Regions from separate parts of the Bradyrhizobium sp. SZCCHNRI20481 genome, predicted to be linked through region 1. Evidence: predicted binding sites of a transcription regulator. Region 1 holds the regulator's gene; each other region holds the start of a gene.

What was found. The regulator PhoB, encoded in region 1, activates phosphate uptake and scavenging genes when phosphate is short. The targets are predictions, from matches to a motif close to TGTCATNNANCTGTCAT.
Region 2: QX132_RS24150 (DUF2794 domain-containing protein) is a predicted target of PhoB. The motif match lies at 6,925-6,941, and genes of this name have one in related genera.
Region 3: QX132_RS16015 (YbhN family protein) is a predicted target of PhoB. The motif match lies at 4,142-4,158, and genes of this name have one in related genera.

What each region holds. Positions count from the first base shown of each region.
Region 1 covers NZ_JAUEUE010000007.1:269,585-279,539, reverse strand. Annotated here, with positions in the region: gene pstB (phosphate ABC transporter ATP-binding protein PstB) at 1-745, shown strand, start outside; gene phoU (phosphate signaling complex protein PhoU) at 776-1,492, shown strand; gene phoB (phosphate regulon transcriptional regulator PhoB) at 1,509-2,216, shown strand; gene QX132_RS13955 (trypsin-like serine protease) at 2,362-3,678, shown strand; gene QX132_RS13950 (HoxN/HupN/NixA family nickel/cobalt transporter) at 3,855-4,976, shown strand; gene QX132_RS13945 (HupU protein) at 4,992-6,008, shown strand; gene QX132_RS13940 (nickel-dependent hydrogenase large subunit) at 6,005-7,444, shown strand; gene QX132_RS13935 (hydrogenase small subunit) at 7,678-8,769, shown strand; gene QX132_RS13930 (nickel-dependent hydrogenase large subunit) at 8,791-9,955, shown strand, end outside.
Region 2 covers NZ_JAUEUE010000015.1:146,463-156,417, reverse strand. Annotated here, with positions in the region: gene thpR (RNA 2',3'-cyclic phosphodiesterase) at 32-571, opposite strand; gene QX132_RS24175 (arylesterase) at 776-1,408, opposite strand; gene QX132_RS24170 (ABC transporter ATP-binding protein) at 1,464-2,201, shown strand; gene QX132_RS24165 (ABC transporter permease) at 2,198-4,768, shown strand; gene QX132_RS24160 (Bax inhibitor-1/YccA family protein) at 5,033-5,824, shown strand; gene QX132_RS24155 (GNAT family N-acetyltransferase) at 5,977-6,504, shown strand; gene QX132_RS24150 (DUF2794 domain-containing protein) at 6,548-6,913, opposite strand; gene QX132_RS24145 (DUF1223 domain-containing protein) at 7,338-8,120, opposite strand; gene acnA (aconitate hydratase AcnA) at 8,309-9,955, opposite strand, start outside.
Region 3 covers NZ_JAUEUE010000009.1:13,106-23,060, reverse strand. Annotated here, with positions in the region: gene QX132_RS16025 (DUF2147 domain-containing protein) at 1-184, shown strand, start outside; gene QX132_RS16020 (hypothetical protein) at 852-2,798, opposite strand; gene QX132_RS16015 (YbhN family protein) at 2,895-3,986, opposite strand; gene QX132_RS16010 (ferritin-like domain-containing protein) at 4,371-4,877, shown strand; gene QX132_RS16005 (hypothetical protein) at 4,952-5,386, opposite strand; gene QX132_RS16000 (hypothetical protein) at 5,495-6,025, shown strand; gene QX132_RS15995 (YdcF family protein) at 6,112-6,699, shown strand; gene QX132_RS15990 (class I SAM-dependent methyltransferase) at 6,809-7,432, shown strand; gene QX132_RS15985 (universal stress protein) at 7,486-7,911, opposite strand; gene QX132_RS15980 (histidine phosphatase family protein) at 7,965-8,507, opposite strand; gene QX132_RS15975 (FAD-binding oxidoreductase) at 8,613-9,955, shown strand, end outside.

The DNA.
Region 1 (9,955 bases):
GGTGACCGCGCGCAACCTCAACTTCTACTACGGCGACCATCACGCGCTGAAGAACATCAACCTGTCGCTGGGCACCAACCGCGTCACCGCGTTCATCGGCCCGTCCGGCTGCGGCAAGTCCACGCTGCTGCGCATCTTCAACCGGATGTACGATCTCTATCCGGGCCAGCGGGCGACCGGGCAGCTGATGCTCGACAACACCAACATCCTCGATCCCAAGCTCGATCTGAATCTGCTGCGCGCCCGGGTCGGCATGGTGTTCCAGAAGCCGACGCCGTTCCCGATGACGATCTACGAGAACATCGCCTTCGGCATCCGCCTCTATGAGAAGATCTCGAAGTCGGAGATGGACGACCGGGTCGAGAAGGCGCTGCGCGGCGGCGCGCTGTGGAACGAGGTCAAGGACAAGCTCAACGCCTCGGGCCTGTCGCTGTCCGGCGGCCAGCAGCAGCGACTGTGCATCGCGCGCACCGTGGCGGTCCGGCCGGAGGTGATCTTGTTCGACGAGCCGTGCTCGGCGCTCGATCCGATCTCGACCGCCAAGGTCGAGGAGCTGATCCAGGAGCTCGCCGAAAACTATACGATCGCCATCGTGACGCATAACATGCAGCAGGCGGCGCGCGTCTCCGACAAGACCGCCTTCATGTATCTCGGCGAGCTGATCGAGTTCGACGACACCAGCAAGATCTTCACCTCGCCGAGTGATCGGCGGACCCAGGATTACATCACCGGCCGGTTCGGCTGACGCCGACGACATTGTCTTCAGGAGATCATCATGGCCAGTGAACATACCGCCAAGGCGTTCGACAGCGATCTGCAGGACCTCACCCGTCTGGTATCGGAGATGGGCGGCCTCGCGGAGCGGCTGATCGTCGATTCCGTCGATGCGCTGGTGCGGCGCGACATCGCGCTCGGCCAGAAGGTGGTCGCCACCGACGCCGAGGTCGACAAGCTGCAGCGCATCATCGAGGAGCGCGCCGTGCTCACGATCGCCCGTCGCCAGCCGATGGCGGTCGACCTGCGCGAGATCGTCGGCGCGATGCGCGTGGCGACCGATCTGGAGCGCATCGGCGACCTCGCCAAGAACATCGGCAAGCGCGTCGCGGCGCTGGAGAGCGACTTCCATCCGCTGAAGCTGATCCGCGGCCTCGAGCACATGACCGATCTGGTGCAGTCGCAGGTCAAGACGGTGCTGGACGCCTATGCCGCGCATGACCTGCCGGCGGCGATGACGGTGTGGAAGGGCGACGAGGAAGTCGACGCCATCTGCACCTCGCTGTTCCGCGAGCTCCTGACCTACATGATGGAGGATCCGCGCAACATCTCGTTCTGCATCCACCTGATGTTCTGCGCCAAGAACATCGAGCGCATCGGCGATCACGCGACCAACATCGCCGAGACTGTATTCTATATGATCGAAGGCCAGCAGATCATGGACAAGCGCCCGAAGGGCGACATGACGAGCTTCGCGACGACGATTCCCGGTAACTAAGAGAGACGGTTCAGACATGGGCGCCCGAATTCTGGTGGTGGAGGACGAGGAGGCGCTGACGACGCTGCTGCGCTACAACCTCGAGGCCGAAGGCTACGAGGTCGAGACCGTGGCGCGCGGCGACGAGGCCGACACGCGGCTGAAGGAGCGCGTTCCGGATCTCGTCGTGCTCGACTGGATGCTGCCGGGCCTCTCCGGCATCGAGCTGTGCCGCCGCCTGCGCGCGCGCTCCGAGACCCGGCAACTGCCGATCATCATGCTGACGGCGCGCGGCGAGGAGAGCGAGCGCGTGCGCGGACTCGCCACCGGCGCCGACGACTACATCGTCAAGCCGTTCTCGGTGCCGGAGCTCCTGGCGCGCGTGAAAGGCCTGCTGCGGCGGGCGAGCCCGGAGCGGCTGGCGACCGTGCTGTCCTATGGCGACATCGAGCTCGACCGCGAGAAACGCCGCGTGGCGCGCTCGGGGCGGCCGATCGATCTCGGCCCGACCGAATACCGCCTGCTCGAATTCTTCCTCGAGCACCCCGGCCGCGTGTTCAGCCGCGAACAGCTGCTCGACAGCGTCTGGGGCCGCGACATCTACATCGACGAGCGCACCGTCGACGTCCATATCGGCCGCCTGCGCAAGCTGCTCAATCCCGGCCGCGAGCAGGACCCGATCCGCACCGTGCGCGGCGCCGGTTATGCGCTCGATGATCGCTTCGCCAAGAGCGAGCAGGTGTAAGGGCGATGGGCGTGAGGATGAAGAAGGTGTGAGGCGCGAGCGGGCCCGATTGAGGAGATCGCGGTCCGCTTTCCGCCACGCCGCCGCCGTCTTGATCGTGTCTGCTTCGTGGCCCGTCACGATGTTTCGGTCCCAGCGGACGCCCTTGATCAAGACCATCATCATATCTCTTGTCATGCTGCTCGGCAGCTTGGCGGGCGCCACGGCCGCCGAGCTCGAAGACGCGGTCGCGGCGGCAGGCAACGGGCAGCATGCGGCGGCGATGCGACGGCTGCTGCCGCTGGCCGCCAAGGGCGATGCGCGGGCGCAGTTCGACGTCGGCTTCATGCAGGCGTTCGGCTGGGGCGTGCCGCGTAATCCGAGCGAGGCGCTGGCCTGGTACCGCAAGGCCGCCGATCAGGGGCTCGCCGTCGCGCAACATTATCTCGGCATCGCCTACGTCAATGGCGAGGGTGTTGCCTCCAACTACGGCGAAGCCAGTCGCTGGTTCAGCCGCGCCGCGGCGCAGGGCTTCGCCCAGTCGCAATACATGCTCGGCCTGATGCTGCTCGACGGCCGCGGTGTGAAACAGGACGTCGTGCAGGGCTATGCCTGGCTGGTGATGGCGGGCCGTAGTGGCGTGCGATCGGCCGGCCGCGACGTGCAGCGGGTCAGGTTGACCGAGCCGCAGCGCGTCCAGGCCCAGAGCGCCATTGCGTCCTGGCAGCCGAAACCGGAATCGGCGGATGCGGGCATTGCCACTCCGCGTCCGGAGCAACTGCTCGGGCTCGATCGCCACATCGGCGAGGTCGTCGATCCCACCTCCTGGCCGGCGTCGTCGATCGGCGTCGTCACCGTCGCGCAATACTCGAGCGGCGGCTGGTGCACCGGCACCCTGGTGGCGCCGCGCGTCGTGCTCACCGCCGCGCATTGCGTCTTCAACGGCGTGGCGCAGGTCAGCCCCGGCAATGTCCGCTTCCTGGCCGGCATGAACCGTGGCACGCCGGCGGCATCGTCGGTCGCCGACAAGCTGATCGTGGCGCCCGATTTCGTTCCGACCCGGCACGACAGATGGTCGCTCGACCGCTCGCCCGCCGATTGGGCGCTGATCGTGCTGAAGGATGCTCTGCCGTCGAAGCCGGTGGCGGTCAAGGCGCTGACCCGCGAGGAGCTCGCGGCTGCGACCACGGCCGGAACCATCTCCGAGATCGGCTATGGCCAGGAGCGGCGCTATTCGCCGACCGGCCAGCGCAATTGCAGCGCCGGCATGACCGGGGATGCCCGGCTGTTGACAGTGCATTGCCTGGCCAATTTCGGCTATTCGGGCTCGCCGATCCTGGCCGAGGTCGGCGGGGAGCCGGCCGTGGTCGGCATCTTCTCGGCGTTCCACGAGGAGACCCGGCTGATGTTCGCCGCCCCCGCGAGCCAGTTCGAGGCGGTCGTGCGGCGCGAGATCGCGGCACAGAGTGCCTCGGCGCGGTGAGGGAAGGAGGGGGCGAGAGGGACGAGGTCCCCGCCGCTGGTCATGATCTGTGCGTGACTGGATAGCGGGTTGCCAAGCGAGAGGGCAATCCGGGAAGCGCCGCCCAGGTTTTCCTGCAGCTTTTGCCTGCAGCGGGGGCTTTACCGAACTGGCCTGGCTCTTGCTATAGTCCGAGTATGACGATTGTTCCAATTGATCATCCTCGGGCCGCGCGGCTGCTGTGGTGGCGGTCGCAGCCCGGCCGGACCGTCGCGCTCGTCGCCGGGCTGGTCGCGGCCAACGCGCTCGCCTGGGCCTGGGCGTTCGCGCTCTATGCCGACCGCCCCGCCATCGTCGGCACCGCGATGCTGGCCTGGCTGCTCGGACTGCGTCATGCGGTCGATGCGGATCACATCGCGGCCATCGACAACGTCGTGCGGAAGCTGGTGCAGGACGGTAACCCCCCGCGCGCCGCCGGCCTCTATTTTGCGCTCGGCCACTCCAGCGTCGTCGTCATCGCCACCATCGTCGTGAGCCTCATCGCGGGCGCGGACCTCCTGGATGAAGAGGGTGCGATCAGGACGATCGGCGGCGTCGTCGGCACGTCGGTATCGGCCGGCTTCCTGCTGCTGATCGCGTTGGCGAACCTCATTCTGTTCGTGAACCTCTGGCGCCGCACGGCACAGCCGCAGTCCGAGATGGAAACCGCCGGAAGCCCCGGACGGGGCATCCTCATCCGCCTGCTGCGCCCCGTGCTCCGCCTGGTGGGACGCGCCTGGCACATGTATCCGCTCGGCTTCCTGTTCGGTCTCGGCTTCGACACCGCGAGCGAGATCGGGCTTCTCAGCCTGTCGGCGACCGAGGCTGCGCGCGGCGCGAGCCTCGCCCATGTGCTGGTATTCCCGGCGCTGTTCGCGGCTGCGATGGCCACCGTCGACACCGCCGACAGCATGCTGATGGTCGGCGCCTATCGCTGGGCGCTGACCGATCCCGCACGCAAGCTGCGCTATAACCTCGTGATCACCGGCGCATCCGTTGCGATCGCGCTGGTGATCGGCAGCTTCGAGGCGTTCACGCTGTTGGCGCCGCGGCTTGGCCTGACGGGGGGATGGGCTGACGTCGCCACCGCGCTGGGCGACGGTGTCGCCAATCTCGGAATCGTCGCGATCGGCCTGTTCGGACTGGTCTGGGCGGTCGCCATGCTGCTCGGTCGCAGTCAGCGCGGTTCCGAGGCGACGCCCGGCGAAGCGCTTGCCAGCGTTCGTGCGGGGGCGCTAAACCCGCCGGCGATACGAAGCGGAACGCATAAGACGGGCTAGGAGCGGGGCCTCATGATGGTCGGCTCGGAGGGAACGATCAGGATGCTGTGGCTGCAGGGCGCGAGCTGCGGCGGCTGCACCATGTCGATCCTGGAAAGCGGTGCGTCCGGCTGGTTCGACGAATTGCGCCAATCCGGCATCGATCTGGTATGGCATCCCTCCGTCAGCGAGCAGACAGGGGACGAGGTCGTGGAGCTGTTGGAGGCGATCCGCGACGGCCGCGAGCGGCTCGATCTGCTGGTGCTCGAAGGCTCGGTGGCGCGAGGCCCCGGTCTGACCGGCCGCTTCAACATGCTCGCCGGCACCAACCGCTCGATCTATCACTGGCTGCTCGATCTGGCGCCGCTGGCCGACTACGTCGTCGCCGTCGGCAGCTGCGCCGCCTATGGCGGCATTCCCGCGGCTGGCATCAATCCGACCGATGCGGTCGGACTGCAGTTCGAGGGCAGCGATATCGGCGGCGCGCTTGGCGCGGCCTTCCGCTCGAAACGCGGGCTGCCGGTGATCAACGTCGCAGGCTGTGCGCCGCATCCGGGCTGGATGATGGAGAGCCTGCTGGCGCTTACCTCGGGCGATCTGACGGCAGACGGCCTCGACACAGTCGGCCGTCCGACCTTCATCGCCAACCACCTCGCTCATCACGGCTGCTCACGCAACGAGTTCTACGAGTTCAAGGCGAGTGCGGAAGCGATGTCAGAGCGCGGTTGCCTGATGGAGCATCTCGGCTGCCGCGCAACGCAGGCGGTCGGCGACTGCAATCAGCGCTCGTGGAACGGCGGCGGCTCCTGCACCAAGGGCGGCTACGCCTGCATCGCCTGCACCTCGCCGGGCTTCGAGAGCGCGCAGAACTATCTGGAGACGGCGAAGCTCGCCGGCATCCCGGTCGGCCTTCCCACCGACATGCCGAAAGCCTGGTTCGTCGCGCTCGCAGCGCTGTCGAAATCGGCCACGCCGCGCCGCGTCCGAGTCAATGCGACTGCCGATCACGTCGTGGTGCCGCCGGGCCGGGCCAGTGACAAGCGTCGCCCATGACGCGGATCACGGTCGGGCCGTTCAATCGTGTCGAAGGCGATCTCGAGGTCAGGCTCGATATCGAGAGCGGTCGCGTCACGAGGGCAGAGGTGACGGCGCCGCTCTATCGCGGCTTCGAGCAGATCTTGGAGGGGCGGCCGCCGTTGGACGCCCTGGTGATCGCACCGCGAATCTGCGGCATCTGCTCGGTGTCGCAATCGATCGCCGCCGCCGCGGCGTTGCGCCAGGCCATGGGTATTGCGGCAGCGCCAAACGGTGTCCTCGCGGCCAACATCGCGCACGCGGCCGAGAACGCAGCGGACCATCTGACGCATTTCTACATCTTCTTCATGCCGGACTTCGCCCGCGACGCCTACGCCTCGCATGCCTGGCATTCGGCTACGGCCGAGCGTTTCGCGGCGACGAAGGGCAGCGCGGCCCGCGAAGCGTTGCCTGCGCGCGCGCGACTGCTCGAGATCATGGGCCTGATCGCCGGCAAATGGCCGCACAGTCTCGCCTTCCAGCCGGGCGGGACGACGCGCGCGATCGAGCTCGGCGAGCGCGTGCGGCTCAACGCGATCGCGGCGTCGTTTCGCGGTTTCCTTGAGCGCGTCCTGTTCGCCGACAAGTTGGAGAACGTGCTCGCCTTGTCGACGCCGGACGAACTCGACCGTTGGCGCGAGGGCCGAGCCGGCGACTTCGCGCATTTCCTTCGGCTGGCCGATGCGCTCGCGCTGGCCGACCTCGGCAGCGGACCAGGTCTCTTGATGAGCTTCGGCGCGTACCACGACTTCAATGGGGCTCGTTTTCGCGCTGGCGTCCGCACGAGCAGTGGCGAGGTCCAGGCTTTGCCGTCGGACGGCATCACCGAGGACGTCTCGCACGCCTGGATGCACGATACGTCGCTCGATCCGGCCGAGAGCCGCACCGTGCCCGATGCCGACAAAGCCGACGCCTATAGCTGGTGCAAGGCGCCGCGTCTCGCGGGAGAACCGGTCGAGGTCGGCGCTCTCGCAAGGCAGGCCATTGACGGTCAGCCGCTGATCACCGCGCTGCTCGCGAGCGGTCGCAGCAATGTCCGCAATCGTGTCATCGCCCGGCTGATCGAAACCGCGCAACTCGCGCTGTCAATCGAGCACTGGATCAAGGCGCTGCGTCTCAACGAGCCGTTCTGCGTGAACAGCGGTGAGGCGGCCGACGGCCACTTCGTCGGGCTCGTGGAGGCTGCGCGCGGCAGCCTCGGCCACTGGCTCGCAGTGCGCTCCGGCCGGATCGAGCGTTATCAGATCATCGCGCCGACGAGCTGGAATTTTTCGCCGCGCGACGCCAACGGCGTTGCGGGCCCGCTCGAGCAGGCGCTCGTCGGCACCGAGGTCGGCGATGCCGGCGCGCGTGCGGTCGGCATCCAGCACGTGGTGCGGTCGTTCGATCCCTGCATGGTCTGCACGGCGCATTGAGCGCGCTGCACACAGGCAGGCGGCAAGCGGAAACAAGATTGTCGGTGCAAAGCGCGTGATTTCCGATTGTCGCGCGCGATCCACCACCGAAGGCTCCGTCACTGCGATCGCACCGCTTCAAGCATCTGAAATCATTATGATTCAAATCCAGCAATGATGCTGGCCCGCATCTTGCTGTCCTTCTCGCCAGAACGCGATCAGATGATCGCCAACGCGATGTCAGGGGAGGACTCATGGGCGCGGCAACGGAAACCTTTTACAGCGTCATCAGGCGTCAGGGCATCACGCGGCGCAGCTTTCACAAATTCTGCAGCCTGACCGCGACGAGCCTCGGCCTCGGCCCGGTCGCGGCGAGCCGCATCGCCAATGCGCTGGAAACCAAGCCGCGCACGCCGGTCATCTGGATGCACGGGCTGGAGTGCACGTGCTGCTCGGAGAGCTTCATCCGCTCGGCGCATCCGCTGGTGAAGGATGCCGTGCTGTCGATGATCTCGCTCGACTATGACGACACCATCATGGCGGCGGCCGGCCACCAGGCGGAGGCCATCCTCGACGAGACGCGCGCGAAGTACAAGGGACAGTATATCCTCGCGGTCGAAGGCAATCCGCCGCTGAACGAAGGTGGCATGTTCTGCATCGACGGCGGCAAGCCGTTCGTCGAAAAGCTGAAGATGATGGCCGAGGACGCCATGGCGATCATCGCCTGGGGCGCCTGTGCCTCCTGGGGCTGTGTGCAGGCGGCAAAGCCCAATCCGACGCAGGCGACCCCGATCGACAAGGTCATCACCAACAAGCCGATCATCAAGGTGCCGGGCTGCCCGCCGATCGCGGAAGTCATGACCGGCGTCGTCACCTTCATCACCACCTTCGGCAAGCTGCCGGAGCTCGACCGCCAGGGCCGGCCGAAGATGTTCTACTCACAGCGTATCCACGACAAGTGCTATCGCCGACCGCATTTCGACGCCGGCCAGTTCGTCGAGGAGTGGGACGACGAGGCCGCGCGCAAGGGCTACTGCCTCTACAAGATGGGCTGCAAGGGCCCGACCACCTACAACGCCTGCTCGACGGTGCGCTGGAACGGCGGCGTGTCGTTCCCGATCCAGTCTGGTCACGGCTGCATCGGCTGCTCCGAGGACGGCTTCTGGGACAAGGGCTCGTTCTACGACCGCCTCACCAACATCAAGCAGTTCGGCATCGAGCACAACGCCGACCAGGTCGGCATGGTGGCCGCGGGCACGGTGGGCGCAGCGGTCGCGGCGCATGCGGCGGTGACGGCCGTGAAACGGCTCGCCACCAAGCGCGACGACGCCAAACAAGATCATTGATCGCATTCAGGGCAGGCAACGATGGGCATCCAGACTCCCAACGGCTTCAATCTCGACAATTCCGGCAAGCGCATTGTCGTCGATCCGGTCACTCGCATCGAGGGACACATGCGGGTCGAGGTCAACGTCGACTCCGACAATGTCATCCGCAATGCGGTTTCCACCGGCACGATGTGGCGCGGCATCGAGGTGATCCTCAGGAATCGCGACCCGCGCGACGCCTGGGCCTTCACCGAGCGGATCTGCGGCGTCTGCACCGGAACGCATGCGCTCACATCGGTGCGCGCGGTCGAGAACGCGCTCGGCATCACCATTCCGGAGAATGCCAACTCCATCCGCAACCTCATGCAGCTTGCGCTGCAAGTGCACGACCACGTCGTGCACTTCTATCATCTGCACGCGCTGGACTGGGTCGACGTGGTCTCGGCGCTCTCGGCCGATCCGAAGGCGACGTCGACACTGGCGCAGTCGATCTCGAGCTGGCCGCTGTCGTCGCCCGGCTATTTCAGGGACCTCCAGACCCGCCTCAAGAAATTCGTCGAGTCGGGGCAGCTCGGCCCGTTCAAGAATGGATATTGGGGCAGCAAGGCCTATAAGCTGCCGCCCGAAGCCAACCTGATGGCGGTGGCGCACTATCTGGAGGCGCTCGATTTCCAGAAGGAGATCGTCAAGATCCACACCATCTTCGGCGGCAAGAACCCGCACCCCAACTGGCTCGTGGGTGGCGTGCCGTGTCCGATCAACATCGACGGCACCGGTGCGGTCGGCGCCATCAATATCGAGCGGCTGAATCTCGTCTCCTCGATCATCGATCGCCTGATCGAGTTCAATGAGATGGTCTATCTGCCCGACGTCGCCGCGATCGGCTCCTTCTACAAGGACTGGCTCTATGGCGGCGGCCTGTCCGGCAAGAGCGTGCTCGCCTATGGCGACGTGCCCGAGCATGCCAATGACTACTCCGCCAAGAGCCTGAAGCTGCCGCGTGGCGCGATCATCAACGGCAACCTGTCCGAGGTGTTTCCGGTCGATCACGCCAATCCGGACGAGATCCAGGAGTTCGTGGTTCACTCCTGGTACAAATACCCCGACGAGACCAAGGGACTGCATCCCTGGGATGGCATCACCGAGCCGAACTACGTGCTCGGCCCCAACGCGAAGGGGAGCAAGACGGACATCAAGGAGCTCG
Region 2 (9,955 bases), on a different contig from region 1:
ACGGCCGGGTTGAACGACCGCGCTGCAGACCTCATCCCGGGGAGAGATCGTAGGCGTCCTCGACCACATAGGGCCCGCCGCCGGTCGAGGCACGCGACGAAAACAGCACGAAACGCTCGGCCATAAACACGCGGCTCGGGAAATAGCCGCGGACGGAGAGATAGTCGGCGACGTCCTGGCTCGATGCATCGTGCAGCCGCGCCAGCGTGACGTGCGGCACGAATTTGCGTCCCTCGGGATCGAGCCCGATCCGCTGCATGAGCCGCTCCAGCTCGGCCTGCAGCTCGATCAGCGGCCGGCTCGGCGCGATGTTGGCAACGACGGCACGCGGCTTGCGGCCGCCGAAGCTGGAGAGACCTTGCACCGTCACTTCGAACGGCTTGCGGTTCACCCGCCAGAGCATCGAGGCGATCTCGTTGGCGGAGGCGCCGTCGATGTCACCGATGAAACGCAACGTCACATGGTAATTTTCGGGATCGATCCAGCGGGCGCCGGGGAGGCCACCCCGCAAACCGGAAAGCGTGTGGCCAACCTCGGCCGGGATTTCCAGTCCAGTAAACAGACGCGGCATCGTTTCAGGACTCCCGATGCTGGAGGCTGATCTCGAAAATTGACGAGATCATGCCTTCGAGAAATGATCGACGACGAATCGCCAATGCATAATTCCTACCGAACTTATATGACTCCGCGACGGAAGGTGGGTTAACGCCGGTAAAAGCTGCGGAAAACCCGGCCTTAAGGCTATCGCAAATGATCGGCGCAGGGCTTCGTTTCGCTATTGCCCACGAAGCGGACGCAGGAATGCTTCCGCCGTAGGCAACAGCCTGGACACGATGATGTCGACGCCCGCTGCGGTGGGGTGAATGCCGTCCGCCTGGTTCAGCTTGGGGTCAGCGGCGACACCGTCGAGCAAGAATGGATACAGCGGCACGCCGAATTCCTTGGCGAGCTCGGGATAGATCGCGTTGAATTTCGCGGCATAGTCGCTGCCGTAGTTCGGCGGCGCCAGCATGCCGCAGAGCATGACGGCGATGCCCCTGGCTTTCAGCCGGGTCACGATCTCGCTCAAAGCCTTGCGCGTCACGGCGGGATCGATGCCGCGCAGCGCGTCATTGGCGCCGAGTTCGACGACGACCGCTTCGGTCCCCTCCGGCACCGACCAGTCGAGCCGGTCGCGGCCGCCGGACGAGGTGTCCCCGGATACGCCGGCGTTGGTGAGGTCGATCGGCAGCCCCTGGGCCTGCAAGGCCTTCTGCAGCTTGGCTGGAAACGCATCTGAAGCGGACAGGCCGAGTCCCGCGCTCAAGGAATCGCCGAGAACGACCAGCTTGATCGGCTTGACGGCCTCGGCAGCGGCGAACGCGGACCCGACTGTCATCAAGGCGAGCATCAACACGAGTATGTGCACGAAGATGTGTCCGCGCCTCTCGACCCGGCTTGCGGAGTTGCCATATGACCGAGCCATGGACAGTCTCATCGAAACCTCGCGTTTGGCCGGCCTCGCGCCGGACACCATTACCATCTCGAACGTCAACCTCTCGCTCGGCACCGGCGCGGCGCGGGTCCATATCCTCAAGGACGTCAGCCTGCGGGTCGGACAGGGCGAGACGATCGGTCTGATCGGACCGTCGGGCTCTGGCAAGTCCACATTGCTGATGGTGATGGCGGGGTTGGAACGTCCTGACAGCGGTGAGGTGGTGGTCAACGGGACCGCTTTCAATGTCTTGGACGAGGACGCCCTGGCCCGGTTCCGCGGCCGCCAGGTCGGCATTGTCTTCCAGTCCTTTCATTTGATCCCGACCATGACGGCGCTGGAGAACGTCGCGGTGCCGCTCGAGCTGGCCGGCCACGCCGGCGCCGCCGAGCGCGCGGCCCGCGAGCTCGACTCGGTCGGGCTGGGCCACCGGCTGCATCACTATCCGACCCAGCTGTCGGGTGGCGAGCAGCAGCGCGTGGCGCTGGCCCGCGCCCTCGCTCCCGATCCTGCAATTCTCGTGGCCGACGAGCCGACCGGCAATCTCGACGAGACCACCGGACGGCAGATCGTCGATCTGTTGTTCACCAAGCACGCCGAGCGCGGCATGACCTTGGTGCTGGTGACCCACGACAGCAGCCTCGCGCACCGGTGCGACCGCGTCGTGCGGCTGCGCTCGGGGCGGATCGAAAGCGAGAGCGACGCCCGCGAGCCGGCTGACGCATGAGCGCCATGTCAGAACCGGTCGCGAGCGGCCGGATCGCCCTCCTGCCCGTTCGTTACGCGTTGCGCGAGCTGCGCGGCGGCTTGCGCGGCTTCTATGTCTTCATCGCCTGCATCGCGCTCGGCGTCCTCGCCATCGCTGGCGTCGGCTCGGTGGCGGCGAGCCTCAATGACGGGCTGGTCCGCGAAGGCCGCACGTTGCTCGGCGGCGACGTTGCCTTTTCGCTGTTTCAGCGCGAGGCCAAGCCGGAGGAGATCGACTTCCTGCGCTCGCGTGGACAGCTGTCGCTGGCGGCAACCCTGCGCGCGATGGTGCGCTCCAGCGACGCCAAGCTGGCCCTGGTCGAGCTGAAGGCCGTCGACAACGCCTATCCGCTGCTCGGCAAGGCCGAGCTCCAGCCCGATCTGCCGATGGCCGACATCCTGGCCGAGCGCGACGGCGTCTACGGAGCCGCAGCCGATCCGGCGCTGCTGGCCCGGCTCGACCTGAAGGTCGGCGACATCGTCACGATCGACACGGCCCGCTTCCAGATTCGCAGCGCGCTGCAGGCCGAGCCCGACAAATTGTCCGGCGGCATCGGCCTCGGGCCGCGCTTTCTGATCAGCGAGGCGGGTCTGCGGGCGACGCCGCTGCTGCAGCCGGGCAGTCTCGTGCGCTGGACCTACCGGGTCCGGCTGCCCGACAATGCCAAGGACGATCACGCCGCGGCGTCCTTCATCGCCGATACCCGCCTGACGCTGCCGTCGGCCGGATGGGAGATCCGCAGCCGCAGCAACGCCTCGCCGCAACTGGAGCGGACCATCGGCCGCTTCACCCAGTTCCTGACCCTGGTCGGTCTCGCCGCCCTGCTGGTCGGCGGCGTCGGCGTCGCCAATGCGGTCAAGAGCCATGTCGACCGCCGCACCGAGGTGATCGCGGCGTTCAAGGCGCTCGGCGCCACCAGCCGCGACGTGTTCGGCATCTACCTCGTGCAGGTGATGGTGCTCGCCACGATCGGTTCGATCATCGGACTCTGCACCGGCGCGGCCCTGCCGTTTGCCATCGTCGGGCTGTTCGGCAACATCCTGCCGCTGCCCGTGATCCCGGCTATTCATCCGGACGAGCTGGCGCTGTCCTTCGTCTATGGCCTGCTCACCGCGCTCGCGTTCGGTCTGTGGCCGCTCGGGCGCGTGCGTGACGTGCCGGTGGCGGCGTTGTTCCGCGAGGCGGTCATCGCCGAATGGCACCGGCCGCGCTGGAGCTATCTGGTGCTGATCGCGGGCACCGTCGTGCTGCTGATCGCGGTGGTGATCGGCCTGTCCTACGACAAGCGCATCGCCGCGGTGTTCGTCGCGGCCGCCGCGCTGGTGTTCGTGCTGTTGCGCGGCATTGCCGCCGCGGTGATGGCGATTGCGCGCGCCCTGCCGCGCAGCCGCTTCCCGATGCTGCGGCTGGCGGTCAGCAATATCTATCGCCCAGGCGCGCTGACACCGTCCGTAGTGCTGTCGCTCGGGCTGGGGCTCGCCGTGCTGGTCACCATCACCCAGATCGACGGCAATCTGCGACGCCAGTTCCTGGCACAACTGCCGGAGCAGGCGCCGTCGTTTTTCTTCATCGACGTCCCCTCGGGCGAGGCCGACCGCTTCCGCGGCTTCCTCAAGGACCTCGCCCCTCAATCGGCAGTCGAAGACGTACCGATGCTGCGCGGGCGCATCGTCTCCGCCCGCGGCGTGCGCGCCGAGGACCTCAAGGCGACGACGGACACCGAATGGGTGCTGCAGAGCGACCGCGGCCTGACCTATACCGCCGAGATTCCCAAGGGATCCAAGGTCGTCGAGGGCGCGTGGTGGGGCGAGAACTACAGCGGCCCGCCGCTGGTTTCGATCGAGAAGCGGATCGCCGACGGTCTCGGCCTCAAGCTCGGCGACGACATCGTGGTCAACGTGCTCGGACGCGACATCACGGCGCGGATCGGCAACATGCGCACCATCGACTGGCAGGGGCTCGGCATCAATTTCGTGCTGGTGTTCTCCCCGAATGCCTTCAAGGGCGCGCCCCACACCCATGTCGCCACCCTGACCGAGGCGCGCTCCGATGCCGTCGAGGATGCGCGCGTCATCCGCAAGGTGGCCGACGCCTTCCCGATGGTGACCAGCGTGCGGGTCCGCGAGGTGATGGAGACGGTCGGCTCGGTCGTCTCCAACCTTGCGCTCGCCATCCGCGGCGCCAGCGCGGTGACGCTGATCTCGGCCATCCTGGTGCTGGGCGGCGCGCTGGCCGCCGGCCACCGCCACCGGGTCTACGATGCCGTGATCCTGAAGACGCTGGGCGCCACCAGGCTGCGGTTGCTCGGCGCCTACGCACTGGAATATCTGATGATCGGCTTCGCCACCGCCGCCTTCGGCGTCGTCGCGGGGTCGGTCGCCGCGTGGCTGATCGTGACCCGGCTGATGACCTTGAGCTTCGCCTGGCAGGCGGGCAGCGCCGCGCTGGTCGTCCTGACCGCGCTGATCGTGACGGTCGGCCTCGGTCTGGCCGGCACCCTGCTTGCGCTCAACCAGAAGCCGGCGACGGTCCTTCGGAATCTCTAGCGGCTTGCGCGCTCATGCCGCACGGTTAACGCGATTTATACGGCTGGGACGCGCGCGGAGCGACATTCAGCCGCGCGTGGACGCTTGCGGCGGATATGCTAGTTTCCCATCTAGGGAATGGGCTCAGAGACCTGCCAAAAGATGGCGATTTTGCCGATGACGCAAATTTAATATCTGTGGCAGTGGGTATGAGATAGGGTTTTTCGAGAACCGGCTAAAGGTCCTGCCAGGACCGGACTGCCGGGCAACCAACGGGAATCGACCATGTCGGACCTAGACCGCAATTATGCTTCACCCTTTGGCCGGGTGGCCGGGCGCGCCGATGCCGCGACCGTCGACGCCGGTCTGCGCGCCTACATGCTGCGCATCTACAATTACATGAGCATCGGCCTGGCCATCACCGGCCTCGCGGCGCTGGGCGTCTACATGGCGTCGGTGACCGGCGATCCGGCTGCCGGCGTATTCAAGTTCGGCAACGCGTACCTGACGCAGTTCGGCTACGCGATGTTCGTGAGCCCGCTGAAGTGGCTGTTCATCCTGGCCCCACTGGTCATGGTGTTCGCGATCTCGGCCGGCATCAACCGCCTGGCGCCGTCGACCGCGCAGATCCTGTTCTGGGTGTTCTCGGCCTTGATGGGCATCTCGCTGTCGTCGATCTTCCTGGTGTACACTCACACCTCGATCGTGCGGGTGTTCTTCATCACCGCGGCGACGTTCGGCGCGCTCAGCCTGTACGGCTATACGACCAAGCGCGACATGACCGGCATGGGCTCGTTCCTGTTCATGGGCCTGGTCGGCATCGTGCTGGCGAGCCTCGTGAACCTGTTCCTGGCGAGCTCGATGCTGCAGTTCATCGTCTCGGTGATCGGCGTGTTCGTGTTCGCCGGCCTGACCGCCTGGGACACGCAGCGTCTGAAGAACGAGTACATCTACGGCTACGCTTCCGCGGGCGGCGACATTGCCGAGCGCGCAGCGATCACCGGCGCCCTGTCGCTGTACCTGAACTTCATCAACCTGTTCACGCTGCTGCTGCAGCTGCTCGGACAGCGCGACTGAGCCAGCGGCTCACACGAGCGACCTTCGAAGCCCCGGCCTCACCGCCGGGGCTTTTCGTTTGCGCAAGCCAATTGCGACCGCGGCGCGGGCGCGACGGCAGCCATGCCGCGAGGCCGGATTGATCGCCGCGTCCGCTTTGGTATGTTTCCACCATGTCCGACATTGAGATCCGGCCCACCCGGGAGGCCGACCTTCCCACCATCACCGTCATCTACGGCCAGGCCGTCCGCGAGGGCACGGCCACCTTCGAGCTCGACCCTCCGGATCTGACGGAAATGACGCGCCGCTTCCGGGCGCTCACCGACGACGGCTTTCCCTATTTCGCCGCCCTGCTGGACGGAGAGGTGGTTGGCTATGCCTATGCGGGGCCTTACCGGCCTCGCCCGGCCTATCGCTTCACGGTGGAGAACTCGATCTATCTCGCCCCCGCCAGCCAGCGTCGTGGCATCGGAATGCGACTGATGCGGCGGCTGATCGACGCCTGTGAGGAGGGAGGCTTTCGCCAGATGATCGCCGTCATCGGCGACTCCGCCAATGCCGGCTCGGTCCGGCTGCATACCGCCTGCGGCTTCCAGATGATCGGCACCCACCCGAGCGTCGGCCTGAAATTCGGCCGCTGGCTCGATACTGTGATGATGCAGCGCCCGCTCGGGGCCGGGAGCAGCGACGTCCCGGCGTAAGCAACGCCAGTCGGAATGTCATGATCAGCCGGAGCGCGTGGGATCAGACCAGCGCCGGCTTCGGCGCGATCACCAGCAGCACGCGCTCGAGCTCATGACCGCGGCGCAGGATCAGGCCGGTGGCCGAGATCACGCTGTACATGCCCTGCTTGCGCGCCAGCCGCGGGTCCTTCTCGATGCGGTAGATCGGCACCTCGGACGCCCGGCGAAACACGGAGAAGACGGCCCGGTCACGCAGGAAGTCGATCGAATAGTCGCGCCACTCACCGTCGGCGACCATGCGGCCGTAGAGGTTGAGGATACGATTCAGCTCGAGACGATCGAACGTCACCCGGTTGGGCGCTGCGGCCGCGTTGCGCGCCGCCGCGCGGTTCTCGCTGGGGTCGGCATCCTCCGGAGTGAGGTTCATGAGCGTCCTCCTGTCATCTGTGTGACATGATCGCGCCAACCGCCGGAAGCCGCAAGGGGCCGTTTTCATTGTTGAAGTTCGGCCGTGCATGCCAACCGCGCGAACTCCGCGAACACGCAAGCGTCACGGGATCGTTAGCAGAATCATAATCGCGCCGTCTTTCCGCCCACCGACCGCCCCCGACCTTAGGCATAAGATTCATGTGCGTTGGCCCGGTCCTTTCGGTTCCGGATTCCTCAGCCCCCAGCCCCCCGGGGTCGTCAGGATCGGGTCCATTCACAAGTAAGGCAAAGGGCCAACGCAAGTTGGTCCTTTTGCTTTTTTGGCGTGAGCTGCACGGAACATGTTATGGCGCGCCTCCGTCCTATGGACGTGACGCGCCTTACCGCAGGTCAAGGGAAACGAAGATCAGGACGACCGAAGATCAGCGCTCGGGAGCACGCGCCGTTGCTGAAGCCCGTCCGACCAATGGCAACTCGGAAAAGGCGGCCCCGAGCATCGCGCCGGGGCGGTCGCGACTGCCGTCCTGCACATAGACGACGGTGCCATCGACGCCCTCGCGGGCGATCTTCTCCAGCGGCACGCTCCATCTGACCGGCGAACCATTCCAGTCACCCAGCTTCTGAAGACCGCGAACGACGTTGTAATAGGTCAGATCACGGCCGCTGTTCTCGCCGCGGCCGACCGAGATCGGGACCACCCGCGAGATCGAGCAGACCCAGACCTCGCCGTGCTTGCGCGGCATCTGGTCGTTGGCCGCGGCCACGGAGACAGTGAGGTCCTGGCCGTCGACCGACAGCCTCACCGGCACCGACATCACGCTGCCACCCTGGACGGTCTCCTCGATGGCGCCTTCGATCGCCTCGCGGTCGCTGCCGATCACATGCACGGAGCCGTTGACCACCGCCTGCGGCGTATAGACTTCGCGATCGCCACGCGCCCTGGAATAGGCCCGCTGCCGGGCCGTGAAGCGGGAGTCGGCCAGCGTGTCCTTCCAGCCCAGGTAGTCCCAGTAGTCGATCGGCAGGGACAGCGCGATGACCGAGGGATCTCTGGCGAGCTCGCCGAGGATCTTGTCGGCCGGCGGGCAGGATGAACAGCCCTGGGACGTGAAGAGTTCGATCACCGCACGCGGATCGGACGCAGCCGGCCGGACGAAAGCGATGACCGCACAGACACTCAGCGCCGCGCGCGACCACCACGACATCTGTCCACTCATCGTCACTGTCCTGTCTGGAACATGGTCCGCTGCGCCCTGCCGCGTCAATGATCTGCGAAGCCGCCCTCGTAGTTAATAGATTGCAAACGAAAAGGAGGCGGCCTTTGTCATAGGCCGCCTCCTTCATCACCCGCTACTCACTTCAGAGTGAGCCAAACTGTCGCGTCGCGCTTTGGTTAAGCAGCAAGCTTGCGCAGCACGTAGTGCAGGATGCCGCCGTTGCGATAGTAGTCCAGCTCGTCCAGCGTATCGATCCGGCAGAGCAGCGGCACCTGCTGCGCCGCCCCGTCGGCCGACACGATCTCGGCGGTCAGGGTTTGACGCGGCTTCAGGTCGCCCTGCAGGCCCTTGATGGTGACCTTCTCGTCGCCCTTCAGGCCGAGCGAGGACCAGGACGTGCCTTCCTGGAAGGTGAGCGGGAGCACACCCATGCCGACCAGGTTCGAACGATGGATGCGCTCGAAGCTCTGGCAGATCACGGCGCGGACGCCGAGCAGCCGGGTACCTTTCGCAGCCCAATCGCGCGACGAGCCGTTGCCGTATTCGGCGCCGGCGAACACCACCAGCGGCACGCCCTCTTCCTGGTACTTCATCGCGGCGTCGTAGATCGACATCTGCTCGCCGTCGGGCCAGTGCTTGGTCAGGCCGCCTTCCGGAATGTTGCCGTCGGCACCTTTGAGCATGAAGTTCTTGATGCGGATGTTGGCGAAGGTGCCGCGCATCATGATCTCGTGGTTGCCGCGGCGCGTGCCGTACTGGTTGAAGTCGGCCGGGCGGACCTGGTGCTCGCTGAGGAATTTACCGGCGGGCGAGGTCAGCTTGATCGAACCGGCCGGCGAGATGTGGTCGGTCGTGATCTTGTCGCCGAACAGCGCCAGCACGCGGGCCTCGACGATGTCCTTGATCGGCTCGGGCTCCTTCTTCATGCCGTCGAAATACGGCGGGTTCTGCACGTAGGTCGACGACATGTTCCAGCGATAGGTCTCGCTCTCGACCGTCTTGATCTTGCGCCAGTTGGTGTCGCCCTTGAACACGTCGGCGTAGCGCTTCTTGAAAATCGACGCCTTGACGAATTTCTTGACGAAGTCGTTGACCTCCTTGGTCGTCGGCCAGATGTCTTTCAGGTAGACCGGCTTCTTGTCCTTGCCGATGCCGATCGGCTCGACCGAAAGATCCTTGGTCACGGTGCCGGCCAGCGCGTAGGCCACGACCAGCGGCGGCGAGGCCAGGTAGTTGGCCTGCACGTCCGGCGAGACGCGGCCTTCGAAGTTGCGGTTGCCGGACAGCACGGCCGCCGCGACGACGCCGTTGTCGTTGATCGACTTCGAGATCTCCTCCGGCAGCGGACCTGAATTGCCGATGCAGGTAGTGCAGCCAAAACCGACCAGGTTGAAGCCGACCTTGTCGAGGTCCTTCTGCAGGCCGGAGTTAGCCAGATACTCGGCGACCACCTGGCTGCCCGGGGCGAGCGAGGTCTTCACCCACGGCTTGGCCTTGAGGCCCTTGGCGGCGGCGTTGCGGGCCAAGAGGCCGGCGCCGATCAGCACGCTCGGGTTCGAGGTGTTGGTGCAGGAGGTGATGGCGGCGATGACGACATCGCCATGGCCGATGTCGAAGTCCTTGCCCTCAACGGGGAAGCGCTGCGCGGCATCGCTCTTCTTGTACTCGCCGGCCAGCGCGGTGGCGAAGCCCTCGGCCACCGCCGGCAGGGCGATGCGGCCCTCGGGACGCTTCGGACCAGCCATCGACGGCACGACGTCGGCGAGATCGAGGGTCAGCGTCTGCGTGAACACCGGGTCCGCCGACTTGGCGGTGCGGAACAG
Region 3 (9,955 bases), on a different contig from region 1:
CTATCTCGGCATCTCGCTGTTTGGCAAGGACGAGACCTGGACCCGTCTTCCAGATACCAACATGGCCCAGATCGACCCCGCGATCCTCGCCAAATATCTGCCGGCCCAGGCGACCACGGCAACCGGCCCCGCGACCAAGCAGGCGCCGCCGCCGATGATGAAGAAGCCGGCGCCGACTAAGTAGTTCGCCGCCGAACTGCAGCTTGGTGGTCGTTGTTAAGCGACACACCATCGTGATCTCGCGGCGCATGGCGTCCGAGTTTTCAAGCTGAACGCGACCCTCTCGAGCGAGAGGGCGCAGGGAATGCCGGGTGAGGGCCTCACCCATGGCCCGCCTGCTAAAAAAATGCAGGCGGCAGGAACCACAGGTAAAGCCGATCAACCGGCATTCCCTGCGCGATGTTTGACGGCTTATACGTCCTCTCCCCGGGGACCGGCTGTCTTGCCCCCGTCACGAGCGGATCATCACCACCGCTCGCTTGGCATCAGCATCGGGATGCCAGGACCCTACGACTTCACCGTGCGCCGCCGCTCGTTCGTCGGCATGATCGGATCACGCTGCGACCGGTGGCGCCCACCGCGTCCCGCACTCCACGTTCGTGACGACCGCGAACCGCCCCTCTCATGAGCACGGGATGCGCTCATCAGAGCATGATTTCTGGAAAAAAGAAACAGGAAATTTTGTCACGAGGCGGCCGGACGCAGTCATCGACCTGGAATGGCGGGCGAATTTCGTCCTTTTGCGGCAGGCCGTTTCGGCGCAATCGACGGACTCCGCTCGCGACCGAGACGCAACGTCGAGCCGACGGGCGACTCGGTGCATCGGCGGTGAGCCGATCGTTGGCCGCGCGCTACTGCCGCACGACTCCCGCTGGCGGCAGCGGCTGGCTCGTGACGTTGGGCTCGGCCGCATCGAGGTTGAGCACCTCTGCTGCGGCCGGAAACGCGGCATCGGCCATGGCGGCGTGGCCCTCGGCGGTCGGATGCACGGCGCCGCCATAGACGGCCGAGAGCACGCCCCAGCTCGCATCGTGGATGTCGGAAGGCTGCATCGCCGCGGGCAGCCCTTGCGGATAGGTCATCGCCGAGAAGTAGCTGTCATTGGCGTCGCGGATCCAGCGCGCGCGCGGCAAATAGGGGCGATATTCGCTGGCGCCGCGGCCGCACAGCAGCGGCTCGTTGGCGGCGCTGACGATGTTCGGATCGAAGCTGGCGCCGTCGGCCGAAAAGCATTCGCGGTCGAACGGCGGATCCTGCGTCGAGCGGGCGCAGAAGCCGTGATCGGCAAACGCGGCCTGATGAGCATCGACGAAGGTCATGCGGTCGGCCTGCGGATCGCGGCACAGAACTCCCGCGGTGCATTGCGCCAGCCCGCGCAGCGACGGCAGGAACTCGTTCTCGACGAAGCCCGCGACCTTGGCGAGCCGCTGCGGATTGGCATTGAACGACGGATGGACCTCGAAGCCGGCCGGGCCGCCCGGGCAGGGCGTGCCGGCACGGCTCAGCGCCGGATTGCCGTAGGAGGTGTAGATGACGTGCGAGAGGTCGCCGACCAGCGGCTTCAGCGCCTCGCGCAGCTTGGCAAAGCCCTGCGGCAGGTCGCTCGCCAGCTCGCTGCGCGATTCCTCCACCGAGCCGATCACGCCGGAGCGCTTGAACAGGGTGCGCTCGGTCGGCGTGTCGACGATGACGTCGGCGACGAGGCCGGAGAAGTTGATGTCGTTGGCGCCGATCGACAGCAGAATCAGGTCGAGCTTGCGGTCCGGCTGGCGGCGCTTGGCCGCGGTCAGCGCCTCGCGGAGTTCGCCGAGCTGGCCGTTGACGCCGCCGGCGCAGGTCGCGACCGAGCGGCCGGGCGTGCATTCGCGCGCGCGCTGGCTGCCGAACAGGCCGTCGGCGATGGTGGCGCCGGTGCAGGCGAGCGGCAGGTAGGTGACCGCGACGTGCGGATAGCGCACCGCGAGCGCCAGCGCCGTGCGGGTCTGGTAGCTGTAGAGCGAGCGGTGGCAGGCAGCGTTGAGCCAGACCGCGCTGTATTTCTGCCAGTTCTGCAGCGTGTCCGGCGCCTCGCAGGCGCGGCCGCCTTTGAAGCCGGCGCGGCTCGGCCGATAATATTGCGCGGTCGGGCCGCCGAGATAGGAGCGGAAGCAGAAGCCGTCGTCGGCGAGCGCGATCGGGCGGTCCGGATTGCCCTCGCCGGAGGCGATGCTGTCGCCGAGGCCGGCGATCAGGACGTCGCGGACCTGGATTCCGGTCGAGACCTGCCGCGTGCCTTCGGGACTGGCGACATCGACGGATGCCACGGTCTGGCGGCCGTAGCGGACGCGCAAATTGACCGGCTCGGCGCAGTCGAAGGTCGAGGTCTGCGGCCCGTCGCCGTCGTCGAACGACCAGGCACAGGTGGCGCCGACCGGCACCGGGCCGGTCAGGCGCACGGTGACCGGATGGTCGAGGGGTGTGAGATAGCTTTCCTTGACGTTGTCGCGCGTGCACGGCTCGTTGACGCGGCCGGCGAGGTCGATGCAGAGCCGGTTGACGACGTTGCGGGCCCAGCCGCGGCCGTCGCTCTGCACTCCCAGCGCCTGCTCGGCGGCGAGGATGGAGCGGTCGCGCGTGCTCTCGGTATGCAGCAGGAAGTCGCGCTCCTCGCGGAAGAGACGGAAGCGGTTGCGCACCTCCCAGCTGATCTGCAGCGGCGCTGCGCCGAACTGCGCGGCCGCCTCGGTGACGGCGAGAGGGGCGAGCAGGCCGGCCAGGACGCAGGCGGCGAGCAGCGGACGAGGGGGCATTCGGGTCATGCGCAAGGATTCACGTCAGCGATGGGGCGGAAATAAGAGGATCGCACGCGAGTTCAACCGGTCGAGGGTCGAACCGTCCGCGAGAGAAGTTGCTGCTCAGCGCTGGGAGTGGCGCTTGATGCGCTGGGGAACCGCAGCGGGTGCCGCGGCCGCGGCGCGCTTGGCGGCGACCTCGTCCTCGCAGGCGGCGTTCAGCCGGCGCCGCTCCTGCCACGGCTTGACGACGTTCATCCAGAGCTCCCTGATGCCCATGATCGAGATCGCGATGGCGAAGGGGATCACGAAATAGAGCACGCGGAAGACGAGCAGGGTGGCCAAGAGCTGCTCGCGGCCGAACTGCGGCAGCGCCACCAGCATCGCGGCATCGAACACGCCGATGCTGCCAGGCGCATGGCTGGCAAAGCCGAGCAGGGTGGCGAGGATGAACACCACCGACAGCGACAGGAAGTCGATCGGAGGATCGGCGGGGACGAGCAGGTACATCGCCAGCGCGCAGAAGCCGAGGTCGACGACGCCGATCAGGATCTGCACCAGCGTGAGCTGCGCGGAAGGCAGTACCACCTTCCAGCCGTTCTGGCCGAGCTGCCGGCGGTTCTTGCCGGCGGTCAGCCAGCCGAGATAGGCGAAGATCGCCCCGAGGATGCCGATCGCGATCAGCTGGTTCATCGCCGGGGGCAACTGGTCCATCGCGGTGGCGGCGGCCGGATGCAGGGTCATGCCGATGCCGAGCACGAACAGGTTGCCGAGCCAGAAGGTCAGGCCCGACAGGAAGCAGATCTTGGCGACGTCGATCGCGGACAGGCCGTAGTCAGAATAGATCCGGAACCGGATCGCGCCCCCGGTGAAGACGGTGGCGCCGATGTTGTGGCCGATCGAATAGCTGGTGAAGGCGCTCATCGCTGCGATGCGATAGGGGACGTGTTTCTTGCCAATCGTTCGCAGTGCAAAATAGTCATAGAAGGTCAGCGTGCAGAACGCGCCGATCACACACAAGGCCGCGAGCGCGATGTGACCGAGCGGGATTTCGGTGAGCGCCGTCAGGATGACACCGGCATCGACGCCCTTGAGCGTGCGCACGAGCGTCGTGATCGCGAAGGCGATGATCGCAAGGCTCGCTGCAATCCCCAGCCGCTTCCAGCCGATCCATTTCTTGAAGCCACGCGAGAGCGTGGTCAGCAGGCGCTGCATTCATCCTCCCGGCGGGGCGGTACTAGTTCTTGGAAAAGAGGCGAAACCATTGGTCGATGGAGGCGGGCAATTCGTGACAGCCTGTTCCTTATGCTAAAATGCGCGCCTTGTGCAGTCCTTGACACAGCTCAGCTCCGACCCATGCGGCGCGGGTCTGTCACACTCCAGTCACATGGCTGGCGACCGCCTCAGTTCGGTCCAATTGGTTACGCGCGCGGTTCACGAGCAAACCTGGCCCTCTGCGACCGGTTCCGGCCGGCAGGGCCGGTTGCGCCGGAACAACCGCGGTGGCCGCCGGTTAGCGCCCCGCGGGCACAGCGAACATGGCGACGATCGGTCGGGGAGGGACCTGCCATGTTCCCGAACCAAGAGGACATGAGGCAAATGGGACTGTTCACCAAGGACATCAAGACGATGAACGATCTGTTCGTTCATCAGCTGCAGGACATCTATTACGCCGAGAACCAGCTCGTCAAAGCGCTGCCGAAGATGGCGGACAAGGCGACGGATCGGAAGCTCAAGCAGGGCTTTCTGACCCATCTCGATGAGACGAAGACGCATGTGACGCGTCTCGAGCAGGTGTTCAAGATGCACGGCATCGCGGCCAAGGCGGTCGACTGTCCGGCGATCGACGGCATCATCGAGGAGGCCGAGGAGGTCGCCGGCGAGGTCGACGACAAGGCCGTGCTGGACGCAGCGCTGATCAACGCCGCCCAGGCGGCCGAGCACTACGAGATCACGCGCTACGGCAGCCTGATCGCCTGGGCCAAGCAGCTCGGCCGCAGCGACTGCGCCGCCGTGCTGCAGAAGACGCTCGACGAGGAGAAGGCGACCGACATGAAGCTGACCAAGCTCGCCGAGAGCGGCGTCAACCTGCGCGCCGCGAGCTGATCGCGTCACCAGTCGATGAGACAAAACGCCGCGCGGACATCCCGCGCGGCGTCGTCGCATCCGGATGCCGCGCGTCAGCTCTTACGCAACGCGAAATTGGCGCCGCAGAACGCCATCAGGGCGCCGAGGCAGAGCGCGGCGAGGCCGGCCAGCACACCTGAGGCCGACGGCACCGGGCTCGGGCCGGAGATCGCCTGGCCGATGCCGGCCAACATCAGTACGCCGACCACGACCAGGAAGTTGCGCATCCGCTGCGGGATCTCGCCCGACACCGCGCTGTGCATGATGTTGGCGATGAAATAGCCCGAGGAGAAGCCGACGGTGGCGATCAGCCACCAGGCGATCGCCGATCCGGCCGGCATGAAGGCGCCGCTCTCGGTCTGCCACAGGCCGCCGAGATCGAGCCCGTAGCGGGCGCCGAGCATGTGCACGGCCAGCGCCAGCAGCACGCCGGCGGCCATCGCTCCGGCCAGGATCAGGTGGCGCGGAAAATAGATCGTTTCGCTCATGCTCCGTTTGTAGGATAAGGCGCGCGCCACACGCAACAGGACCGATCCATTTCCCAGGACATCACCACAGAAGGCCATGACGCGATCCGCTACGCCTACAAGGCGTCGTTGATCGGCGCCGCGCAGCAGTTCGAGCTCACGGGGCAGGGCCTGTCGTGGCGGTTCGCCGGCCGCACCGGCCTGTGGCCGTACGCCGACATCGCCGCGATCCGGCTGTCCTACCGGCCGGTGTCGATGCAGGCGAAGCGTTTTCGTGCCGACATCACCCATCGCGATGGCCGCAGGCTGAGCATCATCTCGACTTCCTGGCAGACGGCGGCGTTGATGGCGCCGCAGAGCGAGGCCTATCGTGCTTTCATCCTCGGCCTGCATGCGCGGCTCGCCTCGAGCGGCAGCAACGCGCGGCTCACGGCCGGCCTCGGCCGCTTCACCTACGGCGCGGCGCTAGCCGCGATTGCGCTGTTCGCGGTGGCGATGACCGGGCTTCTGGTGCGTGCGCTCGTCATCGCCGAATGGTCGGGAGCGTTGTTCCTGATCGGCTTCGCCGCGCTGTTCGCCTGGTATGTCGGCGGCTTCATCACCCGCAACAGGCCGCGCAGCTACACGTTCACGGATATTCCCGGCTCGCTGCTGCCGTGATCACGCGGCGTCATCGCCGGTCATCGAATGTGAGCGCGCGACAGCGCCGCGTCATGCCAGGATGAGCCGACGTTGGGAGAAGAACGATGCAGGATCGCGCGCTGCGCAGACCGGATGACGCCGAGATCGCCGCGGTCAACGCGCGGCATTTCGCCGATACGCCGCTGCGGCCGGCCGATCTCCTGTTCGTGTTCGGGACCCGCGTCGACGAGGAGCTGCGTGCCGAGACGGCGGTGAAGCTGTGGCAGCAGGGCTACTTTCGCCACGCCATCGTCAGCGGCGGGATCACGCCGGGCGCTGATCTTTCGGAGTGTACGCTGATCAAGGCCGCCATGGTGAGGCGCGGCATTCCGGCCGAGCGCATCCTCGAAGAGCACCACGCCACGAATACCGGCGAGAACGTCGCGCTCGCACTGCCGGTGATCGAAGCCGCGCTCGGCCTCGCCAATGTCGGCAGCGTGATCTGCCTCGGCAACAGCTGGACCGCGCGGCGCTACGCGATGACCCTGCAGCGGCACTGGCCCGAAGTGGAGAAGATGCTGCTGACGGTCGATAGCTTCAGCGTACCGCGGCAGTTGTGGCACACCGATCCGGAGTTCCGCCGCCGCGTGCTGAGCGAATGGGACAAGATCGAACCTTATAAGGCGAAGGGCTTCATCGCGGAGTGGCCGTGATCGACTCGGCGCGTGCTCGCACTTCGATGACAACAGCGTCCATCGGGTCTCATGGCAGACTTTGGTGGTCATTCCAGATGGGGCATCTGGCCCCTGCAACGGAGTTTCCATGAACCAAGGTGCAGGCCGTATTGTCGCCCACTACGAGCACCATGCGCTGTCGTGGGACGCCGACCGCCGCGCGGCTGCCTGGACTGACAAGCCTCCCATCGAACGCTTCCTTGCGTGTCTCCGACCGGGCGCAACCGTGCTCGATCTCGGCTGCGGGGGCGGTGTGCCGATCGCAGCGCACATTTCCGGACAGGGGTTGTCCGTCACCGGCGTGGACGGCTCGCCGACGATGATCGCACTTTGCCGAACGAGGATGCCGGATCAGGAATGGATCGTCGCCGACATGCGGTCGTTGACCTTAGGTCGGCGGTTTGACGGCGTGCTGGCCTGGGACAGCTTCTTCCATCTTGGGCACGATGACCAGCGACGAATGTTTCCAGTCTTCGCGGCCTGCACGGCTTCGGGCGGCATTCTGATGTTCAACGCAGGCCCCGCACATGGTGAAGCCATCGGGTGCTATCGCGGCGATCCGCTTTATCATGCGTCTCTCGATCCATCCGAGTACGCGGCGCTGCTTCGCGACAATGGTTTCGAATTGATCGCACATTCGGTTGGCGAGCCAGCGAACGGCGAGCGTAGCTTCTGGCTTGCTCGCGCGGCTGAGGCTGGTCCGACCGTCTGACTCACGGCTCGGTCAAAGCGGTCCGACATGCGAAGATGCGGTGATCTGCCGCCTCACGGCCTCACCACCAGCACCGAGCACTTGGCGTAGCGTACCACGTGCCCCGCGTTGCTGCCGAGGAAGTAGGTCCGCATCGCCGGGCGGTGCGAGGTCATCACGATCAGGTCGGCGTTGACCTTGGCCGCCTCCTCGAGGATCTCGTGATAGATGCCGCCCTGGCGTACCGTGTAGCTGATGCGCTCGGCCGGGATGCCGGATTCGCGCGCCACGATCGACAGCGCTTCCTCGGCGGTCTCGCGCTGCTGCGCATCGAAATCGGCCGGGACGTATTCGGCGAGCATCACCGGCGTCATCGGCATCACGTTGAGCAGATGCACCGTGCCGCTCCAGGTCTGCGCCAGCGTGGCCGCGGTGGCGATGGCCGGCTTGGCGAGGTCGGTGTCGGCCAGATCGATCGGCACCAGAATCGAGTTGAACATCGAAGGTCCTCCTCTCTCTCCGCCGGCATTACGCGCCGGCCCCGACCTGTCTGTCAATCGACCGAGCCGTGCTTGAGCAGTTTCGGCGTGATGAACCTCAGCAGGTTGCCGCGGGCGAAGCTCACATCGCCCCAATCGTCGGTGTCGAAATCGAGCACCGCGAGTCCCGCGGTCGGCATGTTGCGCATCAGCTCGTGGCGGGCCTCGGAATCGCCCTCGCCGGTCAGCGCCAGCGCCAGCTCGTGCATGCCGGGATTGTGCCCGACGAGCAGGAGCTGCTTCGGATCATGCGCTGCCGCAAGGCGGATGTGATACAGGATCTGCATCGGCTCGGCGCCGTAGAGCTCGGGAACGGACTCGACCTGCGGGGCCGGGACACGGTCCTTCATCGCCGCAAGCGCGAGGTCCCAGGTCTGCTGCGCCCGAACCGCGGTCGAGACCAGCACCAGCTCCGGCACCGGCGGGTGGCTGGCGATGAAATCGCCGATCATGGCGGCATCCTGGTGCCCGCGCTCGTCGAGACGGCGGTCCTGGTCGCGGCCGGTCGGCGCGTCAGTCTCGGTCTTGGCGTGGCGCAGCAGCATCAATCGGCGCATGGAATTCCGTCTCGAATCGTTCAGGCTGGGTCAGCCTCTACCACGTCTCTTTATCGCCATTAAAAGCGTCATGACGTCCGGCGCAGGGTTCGCTAAGAAAACGCCATGAGCGAGACTTCCACAAGCATGAACGATGACGCCGATGCCGCAGGTGCACACGGCCGCACCAGGTTGAATTTCGACCTCGATGTCGACGTCTGTGTGGTCGGGGCGGGATTGGCCGGCTTGACGGTGGCATTGTGCGCGGCCCGGCAGGGGGCGAGCGTCGCGGTGCTGGAAGGTCGCCAAGTCGGATGGAACGCATCCGGTCACATGATCGGCACGGTCATGCCCGGGTTCGACCTGCCGCTGCCGGATCTGATCGAGCGCGTCGGGCTCGCGCATGCGCGGGCGCTGTGGGCGTTGTCCTGGTCCGGCGCCGAGTTCATCCGCGCCCAGGCCACCGAGGCTGCGATGCCGGGCATCGGGCTCAGCGAAGGCGCGCTCGAAGTCTCCAATGTCGATGCCGGCGACGCCTTGATCCGCCGCCTGCAGATGCTGCACGAGGATTTCGACACCGAGGTCGAGGGCTGGCAGGTCGAGCGTGTCAGGACCAAGCTCAAGACCGACCGCTACTTCCATGGCGTCCATTACCCCCGGGCGTTCCAGCTCGATGGCCGGAAGTATGTTCATGCCCTGGCGCGGCTCGCGCACAGGGCCGGGGCGCGGATCTTCGAGGATACGCCGGTGGTCAGCATCGACGCGTCAGGCGTGCGCAAGCGCATCGTGACGCCGTCGGCGCGGATGCGGGCCTCGCACATCGTGCTGGCCGGCAACATCCATCTCGGCGCGCCGCTGCAGAAACTGTCCGATACGCTGTTGCCGGTGTGGCGCTATGGTGGCGTCACCGCGCCGCTCGGCGAGCGGCTCGCCGAGGCGGTCGCCTTCCAGGGATCGGTCAGCGATACCGATGGCATCGATCATTTTCGCATCGTCGACGGTGACCGGCTGATGTGGGCGAGCCCGGAGACGACCTGGGACGCCCGGCCCAGCGGATTTGCCGCGGCGTTGCAGCGCCGGATCCGGACGGTGTTCCCGCAGCTCGGCCGCGTCGAGATCGCCGAGACCTTCGGCGGCGTGACCGGCCAGACCGTGCATGGCATGCCGCAGATCGGCCAGCTTCGCAAAGGGCTGTGGGTCGCGAGCGGCTTCGGCCGGCAGGGGCTCAACACCTCGGCGATGGCCGGGCAGCTGATCGCGCAGGCGATCCTCGCCGGCGACGACCGCTGGAAGCTGTTCTCGCCGTTCGAGCTGGTCTGGGCCGGCGGCGTCAGCGGCCGGGTCGCCGGCCACGTGGTCAATCTCTGGATCCGCGGCCGCGCCGCCGCGGCCGGGACGCTGGCGCGGCACCGCGAGCGCGTGCGCGTGCAGGAGCGTGTGCGCGAGATCAGGGCGGCCGAAGCGCGGCG